Regions from separate parts of the Streptomyces sp. NPDC059169 genome, predicted to be linked through region 1. Evidence: riboswitches for the same ligand, from Rfam matches in the RefSeq annotation. Region 1 holds a riboswitch; the other holds the start of a gene.
The links. Region 1 has a riboswitch for cobalamin ahead of cobN (cobaltochelatase subunit CobN). Riboswitches for the same ligand answer to the same signal wherever they lie in the genome.
Positions count from the first base shown of each region.

Region 2: it holds a riboswitch for cobalamin, as region 1 does, so the genes downstream of both, metE (5-methyltetrahydropteroyltriglutamate--homocysteine S-methyltransferase) here and cobN (cobaltochelatase subunit CobN) in region 1, are expected to answer to the same signal.

Region 1 covers NZ_JBHZCF010000007.1:262,003-267,195, reverse strand. Annotated here, with positions in the region: gene cobN (cobaltochelatase subunit CobN) at 1-3,410, opposite strand, end outside; cobalamin riboswitch at 3,448-3,578, opposite strand; gene ACFXOM_RS15935 (cobalamin biosynthesis protein CobG) at 3,624-5,081, shown strand; gene ACFXOM_RS15930 (precorrin-8X methylmutase) at 5,078-5,193, shown strand, end outside.
Region 2 covers NZ_JBHZCF010000024.1:31,829-37,021, reverse strand. Annotated here, with positions in the region: gene ACFXOM_RS32365 (GMC family oxidoreductase) at 1-359, opposite strand, end outside; gene ACFXOM_RS32360 (PucR family transcriptional regulator) at 643-1,830, shown strand; partial or broken gene ACFXOM_RS32355 (short-chain fatty acyl-CoA regulator family protein) at 1,897-2,308, opposite strand; cobalamin riboswitch at 2,741-2,960, shown strand; gene metE (5-methyltetrahydropteroyltriglutamate--homocysteine S-methyltransferase) at 3,147-5,193, shown strand, end outside.

The sequences.
Region 1 (5,193 bases):
GCGCCCTTGTAGCCGTGGCGGCGCATCGCCTCGATCCACTTGGGGTTGACCACGCGGGCGCGGAAGACCCGGGAGGTCTCCTCGACGAGCGTGCGGGTGCGGACCGTCTCGGGACGGGTCGAGTCGCCGATGTACGCCTCGGGGGCCGTGCCGCGCAGCGCACGCACGGTGGCGACCATTCCCCCGTGGTACTGGAAGTAGTCGTCGGAGTCGGCGATGTCGTGCTCTCGGGTGTCGGTGTTCTTCGCCGCGACCGCGATCCGCTTGTACGCCGTCTCCATCTCCTCCCGGGCGGCACGGCCTTCGAGGCCCCGACCGTAGGCGTAGCCGCCCCACACCGTGTAGACCTCCGCGAGGTCGGCGTCGGTGCGCCAGTCGCGGGAGTCGATGAGCTGGAGGAGGCCCGCGCCGTACGTGCCGGGGCGGGAGCCGAAGATCCGGGTGGTGGCACGTCGCTCGTCACCGTGGACCGCGAGGTCGGCCTGGGTGTGCGCGCGCACGTGGTTGACGTCCGCCGGCTCGTCGAGCGAGGCCGCGAGGCGCACCGCGTCGTCGAGTAGCCCGATCGTGTGCGGGAACGCGTCGCGGAAGAAGCCGGAGATGCGCAGCGTGACGTCGACACGGGGGCGGCCCAGCTCCTCGGCCGGGACCGGTTCCAGTCCGGTGACCCGGCGCGAGGCGTCGTCCCAGACGGGGCGGATGCCGAGCAGGGCCAGCGCTTCGGCGACGTCGTCGCCCGCGGTGCGCATCGCGCTGGTGCCCCACAGGGAGAGGCCGACGGACGTCGGCCACTCGCCGTTGTCGTCGAAGTAGCGCGTGAGCAGCGACTCTGCGAGGGCCTGGCCGGTCTCCCAGGCGAGGCGCGACGGTACGGCCTTGGGGTCGACGGAGTAGAAGTTGCGCCCGGTCGGAAGGACGTTGACCAGCCCGCGCAACGGCGAACCGGATGGACCCGCGGGCACGAAGCCGCCGTTCAACGCATGGACGGCGTGGTCGAGTTCATCGGTCGTGGCGGCGAGGCGGGGAACGACCTGGCGGGCCGCGAAGTCGAGGATGTCGGCGACCTTGCGGCCGTGCCCCCCGGCCACCGCCGGAACTGCGGCCGGGTTCCAGTCCGCCTCCTCCATCGCCTCGACGAGGGCGCGGGCGGTGGCCTCCGCCTCGTCGGCGCCCGTGCGGGTCGCGGCCGACTCGTCGAGGCCGAGGGCTTCGCGCAGTCCGGGCAGCGCGGTCGTCCCGCCCCAGATCTGCCGGGCGCGCAGGATCGACAGGACGAGGTTGACCCGCTCCGGACCGGTGGGCGCGCCACCGAGGACGTGCAGGCCGTCACGGATCTGCGCGTCCTTCACCTCGCACAGCCAGCCGTCGACGTGCAGCAGGAAGTCGTCGAAGCCGTCGTCGTCCGGACGGTCCTCCATCCCCAGGTCGTGGTCGAGCTTGGCCGCCTGGATCAGCGTCCAGATCTGGGCGCGGATGGCGGGCAGCTTCGCCGGGTCCATGGAGGAGATCTGCGCGTACTCGTCGAGCAGCTGTTCCAGGCGTGCGATGTCACCGTAGGAGTCGGCGCGCGCCATCGGCGGGATGAGGTGGTCGACGAGGGTGGCGTGCACCCGGCGCTTGGCCTGGGTGCCCTCGCCCGGGTCGTTGACCAGGAACGGGTAGACCAGCGGCAGGTCGCCGAGCGCGGCGTCGGGGGCGCAGGCCGCGGACAGTCCGGCGTTCTTGCCCGGCAGCCACTCCAGGTTGCCGTGCTTGCCGAGGTGGATCATCGCGTCTGCTCCGAAGCCCCCGTCGTCCTGCCGGGCCGCGATCCAGCGGTAGGCGGCGAGGTAGTGGTGCGAGGGCGGCAGATCAGGGTCGTGGTAGATCGCGATCGGGTTCTCGCCGAAGCCGCGCGGCGGCTGGATGATGATCAGCAGGTTCCCGCGGCGCAGGGCGGCCAGCACGATGTCGCCCTCGGGGTTGCGGGAGCGGTCCAGGAACATCTCGCCGGGCGCCGGGCCCCAGTGCTCCTCGACGCCCGCGCGCAGCTCGGCGGGCAGCGTCGCGTACCAGCGCTCGTAGTCGGCGGCCGGGATGCGGACGGGGTTGCGGGCCAGCTGCTCCTCGGTGAGCCAGTCCTGGTCGTGGCCGCCGGCGTCGATGAGCGCACGGATCAGCTCGTCGCCGTCACCGGACGCGAGGCCGGGGATCTCCTCCGCGCCGAAGTCGTATCCCTCGTCGACGAGTCGGCGCAGCAGGGCGACGGCGGAGGCGGGCGTGTCGAGGCCGACCGCGTTGCCGATGCGGGAGTGCTTGGTCGGGTACGCGGAGAGGACGAGCGCGATGCGCTTGTCCGCGTTGGCGATGTGGCGCAGCCGGGCGTGGCGCACTGCGATGCCGGCGACGCGGGCGGCGCGCTCGGGATCGGCGACGTACGCGGGCAGGCCGTCCTCGTCGATCTCCTTGAAGGAGAACGGAACGGTGATCAGGCGGCCGTCGAACTCGGGGACCGCGACCTGGCTCGCGGCGTCCAGCGGCGAGAGGCCCTCGTCGTTCTCCTCCCAGGCGCTGCGCGAACCGGTCAGGCACAGGGCCTGGAGCACCGGTACGTCGAGCGCGGCGAGCTCTCCGGCGTCCCAGGACTCGTCGTCCCCGCCCGCCCGTGGCTCCCCGCCGCCTTCAGCGGGGGCGCTCTGCGGCGAGAGGTCCATCTCGGCCGCCTGCGCCTCGGCCGGCCGGGTGCCACCGGCGGCGAGGACGGTGGTGACGACGGCGTCCGCGCCGCGCAGCCGGTCGAGCAGCTCCGGCTCGGGGGTGCGCAGTGAGGCGACGTAGAGCGGGAGGGCCCGGCCGCCCGCGTCCTCGACGGCGTCGCAGAGGGCTCCGACGAACGCGGTGTTGCCGCTCATGTGGTGGGCCCGGTAGTACAGCACCGCGATGGTGGGGCCGTCGGTGACGCGCGGGGTGCGGTCGAGCGGACCCCAGCTCGGGGCTGCGGCCGGGGGCTCGAAGCCGTGGCCGGTGAGCAGGACGGTGTCCGACAGGAAGCGCGCCAACTGCTCCAGGTTGTCCGGGCCGCCGTGCGCCAGGTAGGCGTGGGCCTCGGCCGCGATGCCGATGGGCACCGTTGACGCCTCCATCAGCTGGGCGTCGGGGGCCTGTTCGCCGGTCAGGACCACGACCGGGCGGGTCTGGTCGGCGGCGAGCAGCACGTCGAGACCTTCCGGCCAGGCGCGCAGACCACCGAGCAGCCGTACGACGACGAGCTCGGTGCCCTCCAGCAGATCGCGCAGTCCGCCAGGGCCTTCGGCCTGGGGGGTACCCGCAGCCGGGAGCCGGGAGGGGTTGGCGAGGCGGTACTCGACCGGGCCCGCGGCCGCACGGGCGCTGAGCAGGTCGGTGTCGGAGGTCGACAGCAGCAGGATCATGGCGTGCGCAGGCCTTCCTCGGGGTGTCCGCGCCCCGGGTGGTCGTAGGACGGCGGGAGTTCCTGGCTCGCCGGGCCCCGGGGGGCCGGCTCACAGTGGCGGGACCGCGCCGGATTCTCACCGGGCTTCCTCCCTAGGGTCCTGGGACCCCGTGCCGTCTGCATAGTAGAGGCTGCCCTCACCGGCAGGGCGGTCACCTGGAAGGACGTGGGTATGCTCGCCGCCATGCCGCCCACACCCGCAACACCCCCGAACCGGGGCGAACCTCGCATACGGGAACGGTCCGATGCATGCCCGGGCGCACTGCGGCTACATCCGGCCGACGACGGGCACCTGGCCCGACTCCGGCTACCCGGAGGGCTTCTGACGTCACATCAGCTCACCACCCTGGCGCGGGCCGCCGAGGAGCTGGGCGACGGCATGCTGAGTGTCACGTCGCGCGGGAACGTCGAGCTGCGCGGACTGGGCGAGGAGTGCGGTGCACAGCTGGCGGACTTCCTGCGGGACGCCGGACTGCTGCCCTCCGACACCCATGAACGGGTCCGGAACGTCGTGTCCTCACCGCTCGCCGGACTCGACGGACTCGGCTGCGGCACCGTGCAGTTGTGGGCACGACAGCTGGACGCGCTGCTGTGCGCGAGCGGGCGGGCGGCCCGGCTCTCCGGTCGTTTCCTGTTCGCCCTGGACGACGGGCGGGGCGACGTGGCGGGGCTCGGGGCGGATGTGACCTTGCTCGCAGCGGACGGCGGTTCGGCCGTCGTGCACGTCGGAGCACAGGCCTTCCGCATCGCGGCGGGGGACGCACCGCGGGCCGCCCTCGCGGCTGCCGAGGCCTTCCTCACGGCGGCGGAAGACTCCGGCACGGGAGCCTGGCGGGTGCGGGAACTACCGGCCGGGCAGGCACCGGCCGTGGGTGCGCAACTGGAGGCGGCGGGCATCGCGGCGACGCGGGTGCGCGCGGACGCAGGGGAGCGGACGGACCCCACCGGGGCGGCCACGGACGGCCCTCGGGCAGCCGGCGCCGGCACGGAGCACGGCTCTGGGCCCGGAGCCGGTCCCGGCCCGCAGGGCGCCGGCCCCCGCCCCGGGCTCGTCGAAGGTCCCGGCCGGTGGGCCGTGTCCGTCGCCGCCCCCCTCGGCCGACTCACCGCCGCCCAGGCCCGCGCGCTGCTGCCCGCGCCGTCGGACGAGGTCCGCCTCACTCCCTGGCGCGGGGTCGTCGTGCCCGGCTTCACGGACCCGGACGAAGCCCGCGCACGGCTCCGCGCCCTGGACGAGGCCGGCCTGATCACCGGCACCGGGTCCCCCTGGTACGGCGTAGGCGCCTGCACCGGTCGGCCCGGGTGCGGCAAGGCATTCGCGGACGTACGCGCCGATGCGGCGACCGGTCGGGACCGCCCCGGCGAGGACGCCCCGCCGACGGGTCCCGACCCCACGGGTCCGCAGCCCTCCGACTCCCCTCCGCAGGCCCTCCTGCCCGTGTACTTCTCCGGCTGCGAGCGCCGCTGCGGCCATCCGCACGGGGAGCACGTCGACGCCCTCGCCCTGCCGGACGGCACGTACCGGGTGACCGCAGGCGGCGCCTCCGTAGCCGTCGCGACCACCGCTCGGCTAGCCGACGCGGTCGCGGCGGCCCGCAGATCCACATCGACGACCACACCGACGAAATGAGCGAGAAGACCGTGTTCGACTACGAGAAGGACGGTGCGGAGATCTACCGCCGGTCCTTTGCCACGATCCGGGCGGAAGCCGACCTCGCCCCGCTGCCCGCCGACGTCAGCCG
Region 2 (5,193 bases), on a different contig from region 1:
GGCAGGACGTCGGCGTACGACCATCCGGTGGCACCGGCAGCGGCCCAACCGTCGTAGTCGGCCCGGTTGCCGCGCATGTAGATCATCGCGTTCATGGAGCTGGTGCCGCCGAGCACCCTGCCACGGGGCAGATACGCGCGGCGCCCGTCGAGGCCGGGCTCGGGCTCGGTGTCGAGGTCCCAATCGAGGGACCCCTTGAACAACTGGGCGAACGCGGCGGGAACGTGGATCTCCTGGGCGGAGTCGGGTCCGCCCGCCTCGACCAGCGCCACGCGGACGTCCGGGTCCTCGGTGAGTCGCGCTGCGAGCACGCAGCCTGCGGACCCGGCCCCGACGATGACGTAGTCGTAGGTGTTCATGCGACCTCCGTAGGTCCTTCGGCAGCCCGGGGTCCGGTGCAGGGGTGCGTCGCTCGCCGTGCGCGGCCACCGCACGACGCCCACCCTCGGGTGGGCTGCCCGCTGGTCGCGAGGGCCTCTCGGTCGGCCACGGCCGGTGCCGAACTTCCCATGCGGTACCTCGGTGAAACACTCTGCCGGTGATTCCATCGTCCGATTCCCGGTTGGGCCATAGGCAGGGGGCCTGAATGGAGAGCCGCGGTTTGTGCCCGTGCACAACCGGGCGCGGGTCTAGAATCCGGACGTGACGACACAGCTGGGGGGCGACCGCGTGGTCGAGCTGGTCGGTCGCCTCCTGACCGAAGTGGACCGTCTCGCCGACGAGTTGACGGACAGAATCGTCGGCGGCGAGCATTCGTACGCGGAAGCACTGCTCGACCGCCACCAGTTGCGCACGACCGTCCACGACAACCTGCACACCCTGCTCACGGCACTTCAGGGCAGGCCGACGACCCTCGAAGCACCCAGGGCGGCCGGACGCCTCAAGGCCGAGCAGGGCATTCCGCTCGCCGCACTCCTGCACGCCTACCGCCTCGCCGGTCGCTTCATCTGGGACCGGCTCCTCACGGTCGCCGTGGACGAGGAGAGCACCAACCAGTTGCTGCACACGGCTTCCGACGTCTGGGCGGCGATCGACGACTACTCCGGCGCGGCCGCCGATGCCTACCGGGCGGCCGTCGAGGAGCGGGCACGGCGGGACGCCGCGGCACGGAGCGCGATGCTCACGACGCTCCTCGACGGCAGGGCCGGCACCGTCGGCCGCGCCTCGGAGATCACCCGCCTGCTGGACCTCGACGGCAAGGGACCGTTCCTCGTGGTCTGCGCGGAAACCCAGGACCACGCGGAGCCGTTGCCCGGCCTCGGGTACCGGCTGCGTGCTGCAGGTGTCGGTGCCGAGTGGGTCCGACAGGTGGGCGTGTGGGTGGGACTGCTGGCGCTTCCCGGCGAGCAGACGAGTGGTCCGGCGGTCGACCTGCTGGCGGACGTCACCGAGTCCCGCGTCGGCGTGAGCCGACCCTTCGCCTCCCCGGTGGACGCACCCACGGCGCGGCGCCAGGCGCAGCTGGCCGTCCGGTGCCTGCCGCTCGGTGCGCGCGGCGCGCACGTCTACGGCAGCTCACCGGTCTCCCTCCTCTCAGCCGCCTCACCCGACGTGGCACAGGAGGTCGCCCACGCCGTGCTGGGTCCGCTGTTATCGGAGCCGAGCGCCGAGCGGGACACGCTGTTGGAGACGCTCCACGCGTGGTTCGTCAGCGGCGGTTCGACGACGGTGGCGGCCCGGCGCCTGCACTGCCACCGCAACACGGTCCGCTACCGCCTCAACCGCGTCGCCGAACTGACCGGGCGACGCACCACGGACGCCGGGGCGTCCGCAGAGTTGTACTTCGCCCTCCAGGCCGTCCGGTTGAACGGCCTTGCTCCACCGCCCTGACGGCCGTTGACGCCGTCGGCACGGCAGCGGAGATCCCTTCCAGGAGCGACCCGCCCCTGCACGGCCTGGGGGATGCGTGGGATACGGGACGAAGGTGCCGGTGTTCCGGTCGATCCTCAGACGGCGGCCGAGGGGCGGGACGGCGCGTTGGGGACAGTCGAGCCGTTCGCACACGCGGCAGCCCATGCCGATCGGAGTGGCGGCCGAGGCGCTCGCGAGGTCCAGCCCGTCCGCGTACACGAGCCGGTGCGCGTGCCGGATCTCGCACCCCAGCCCGATGGCCTAGGTCTTGCCCGGTTCCACCCAGCCGCCGCGGTGGCGGGTGACGGCACGCGCGGTCCACAGGCAGCGCTGCCCGTCGGGCATCGCGGCGATCTGGACGTGGATCCGTCCCCGGCGCGGCGAACGCCTCGTAGACGTTCCACAAGGGGCAGGTGCCCCCGCCTCGCGAGAAGTGGCAGCCGGTCGCCGACTGTCGGGGTACTGCGCGCGGACGGCTTCTCACCGCGGTCAGGCACCAGCGCGAAGTCGGCACCGGCTACTTCGACCTCGTCTCCACCGCCGTCAACCCGGCCTCCCTCGACCACGGCGCTCACCGGCTCCACCGAGGAGGAGCAGTTCCACTAGCCACCCGGCCGGGCAACCGGTCGGTCCGGCCGCCTCTCCGGGCGGGGGCCGGCCGACCCGAAAACCGGGCAGCCGGGCCTGCAGACCGGGAGGCTGGGCCGAGGGGGCGCGGCCGACCGGGCCGAGGGGGCCCGGTCGGGCGCCGGCTGAGGGGCCGGCACCCGGCGCGGTGCGGGAAGCGCCGTCCTCGCGCTTCCCGCACCGACGCGTTCGTCTGCCCGCACGTCCCACGCGGGCCATCCGCATGGCGGACACGGCTCCCCGGAGCGTGGCATCGCCCCGTAGGCTGGTCCGCGCAGCTGGTTCGCCCCGTCCTCCAGACGGGATGCGTCGCAAGAGGGAACCCGGTGGGAATCCGGGACTGCCCCGCAGCGGTGAGCGGGAACGACCGCCGTCATACGCACTGGGCCCGGCCGGGCCTGGGAAGCGACGGCCACTAGGTGTCCTCCCCCGTGAGGACGTGCCCGCGAGTCCGAAGACCTGCCCGCTGCCCGCGCACGGACCGTCGTGCGCGGACATCCCGGTGACCTCGAGGGCGGTCGGTGGTCCCCCGGACGACGTCCGGGGGCAGTACGTACCAGGCGGACGACCGCGCTTCACGCGCGAGGTCGCACCGTCCGGTCCGTCACCCTTCGCGCTCTCGTCCCGTACCCGGGATCTCAGGGATTCATCTCGCGAAGGAGATCTCCGTGACCACCACGTCCGCAGCCACTCCGGCACGGGCCACCGTGTACGGCTACCCCCGCCAGGGGCGCAACAGGGAGCTGAAGAGGGCGATCGAGGGCTACTGGAAGGGCCGGGTCGCCGCCGATGCCCTCCACACCACCGCCGCCGACCTGCGCCGGGCCCACTGGCAGCACCTGGCAGACGCCGGCATCCACGAAGTACCGACGGGCGACTTCTCGTACTACGACCACGTCCTCGACACCACGGTCATGGTCGGCGCGGTTCCCGAACGCCACCGGGCCGCCGTCGCCGCCGACGGTCTGGACGGGTACTTCGCCATGGCACGCGGCACCCAGGACGTGGCGCCGCTGGAAATGACCAAGTGGTTCGACACCAACTACCACTACCTGGTGCCCGAGCTGGGTCCCGACACCGTCTTCGCCGCCGACCCGACCAAGCAACTCGCGGAACTCGAGGAGGCATTGGCGCTTGGCCTTTCCGCCCGGCCCGTCCTCGTCGGCCCGGTCACCTACCTCCTGCTCGCCAAACCGGCTCCCGGCGTGCCCGCGAACTTCGACCCGCTCACCCTGCTCGACCGGCTGCTGCCCGTGTACGCCGAGGTCCTCGCCGATCTGCGCGCGGCCGGCGCCGCATGGGTACAGCTGGACGAGCCGGCCCTCGTGCAGGACCGCACCCCAGCGGAACTGCACGCCGCCGAGCGTGCCTACCACGGGCTCGGTTCCCTTGCCGACCGGCCGAAGCTGCTGATCGCCTCCTACTTCGACCGGCTCGGCGACGCCCTTCCGCTGCTGGCCAAAGCCCCGGTCGACGGGCTCGCCCTGGACTTCACCGAAGCCGCCGCCGCGAACCTGGAGGGGCTCGCCACCGTCGGCGGGCTGCCCGGCAAGCGACTCGTCGCCGGCGTGGTCAACGGGCGCAACATCTGGGTCAACGACCTGGCGAAGTCCCTTGCGGTGCTCGGCACACTGCTGGGCCTGGCCGACCGCGTGGACGTCTCCGCCTCGTGTTCGCTGCTGCACGTACCGCTCGACGCAACGAGCGAACGGGACATCGACCAGCAGATCCTGCGCTGGCTGGCGTTCGCCCGGCAGAAGGTCGTGGAGACCGTCACCCTCGCCAAGGGACTGGCCAAGGGCACGGACGCCATCGCTGCCGAACTCGCCGCGAACCGCGCGGACCTGGCGTCCCGCTCCGCATCGGCCATCACCCACGATCCCGCCGTGCGCGCCCGTACCGCGGCCATCACGGACGCCGACGCCCGCCGTTCCCAGGGCTACGCCGAGCGGTCCGCGGCCCAACGGGCCCACCTCGGCCTGCCGTTGCTTCCCACCACGACCATCGGCTCGTTCCCGCAGACGAGTGAACTGCGCACCGCACGGGCTGATCTGAGGGCCGGGCGGCTCGACACCACCGGCTACGAGGAGCGCGTCAGGAACGAGATCAAGGAGGTGATCTCCTTCCAGGAGAAGACCGGCATCGACGTCCTGGTGCACGGCGAGCCCGAACGCAACGACATGGTCCAGTACTTCGCCGAGCAGCTGGCGGGCTATCTCGCCACACAGCACGGCTGGGTGCAGTCCTACGGCACCCGGTACGTCCGCCCGCCGATCCTCGCGGGAGACGTCTCCCGCCCCGAGGCGATGACGGTCCGATGGACGGCCTTCGCCCAGTCCCTCACGGCGCGCCCGGTCAAGGGCATGTTGACCGGCCCGGTAACCATGCTGGCCTGGTCCTTCGTCCGTGACGACCAGCCCGCCGCCGTGACCGCCCGACAGGTCGCCCTGGCCCTGTGCGACGAGGTCGCCGACCTGGAGGCGGCGGGCACGTCCGTCATCCAGGTCGATGAGCCCGCACTGCGCGAGACCCTGCCGCTGCGCGCCGCGGACCGCCCCGCCTACCTGGACTGGGCGACGGAGGCGTTCCGGCTCTCGACCAGCGGGGTACGCCCGGACACGCAGATCCACACCCACATGTGCTACGCGGAGTTCGGCGACGTCGTCCAGGCCATCGACGAACTCGACGCCGACGTCATCAGCCTGGAGGCCGCGC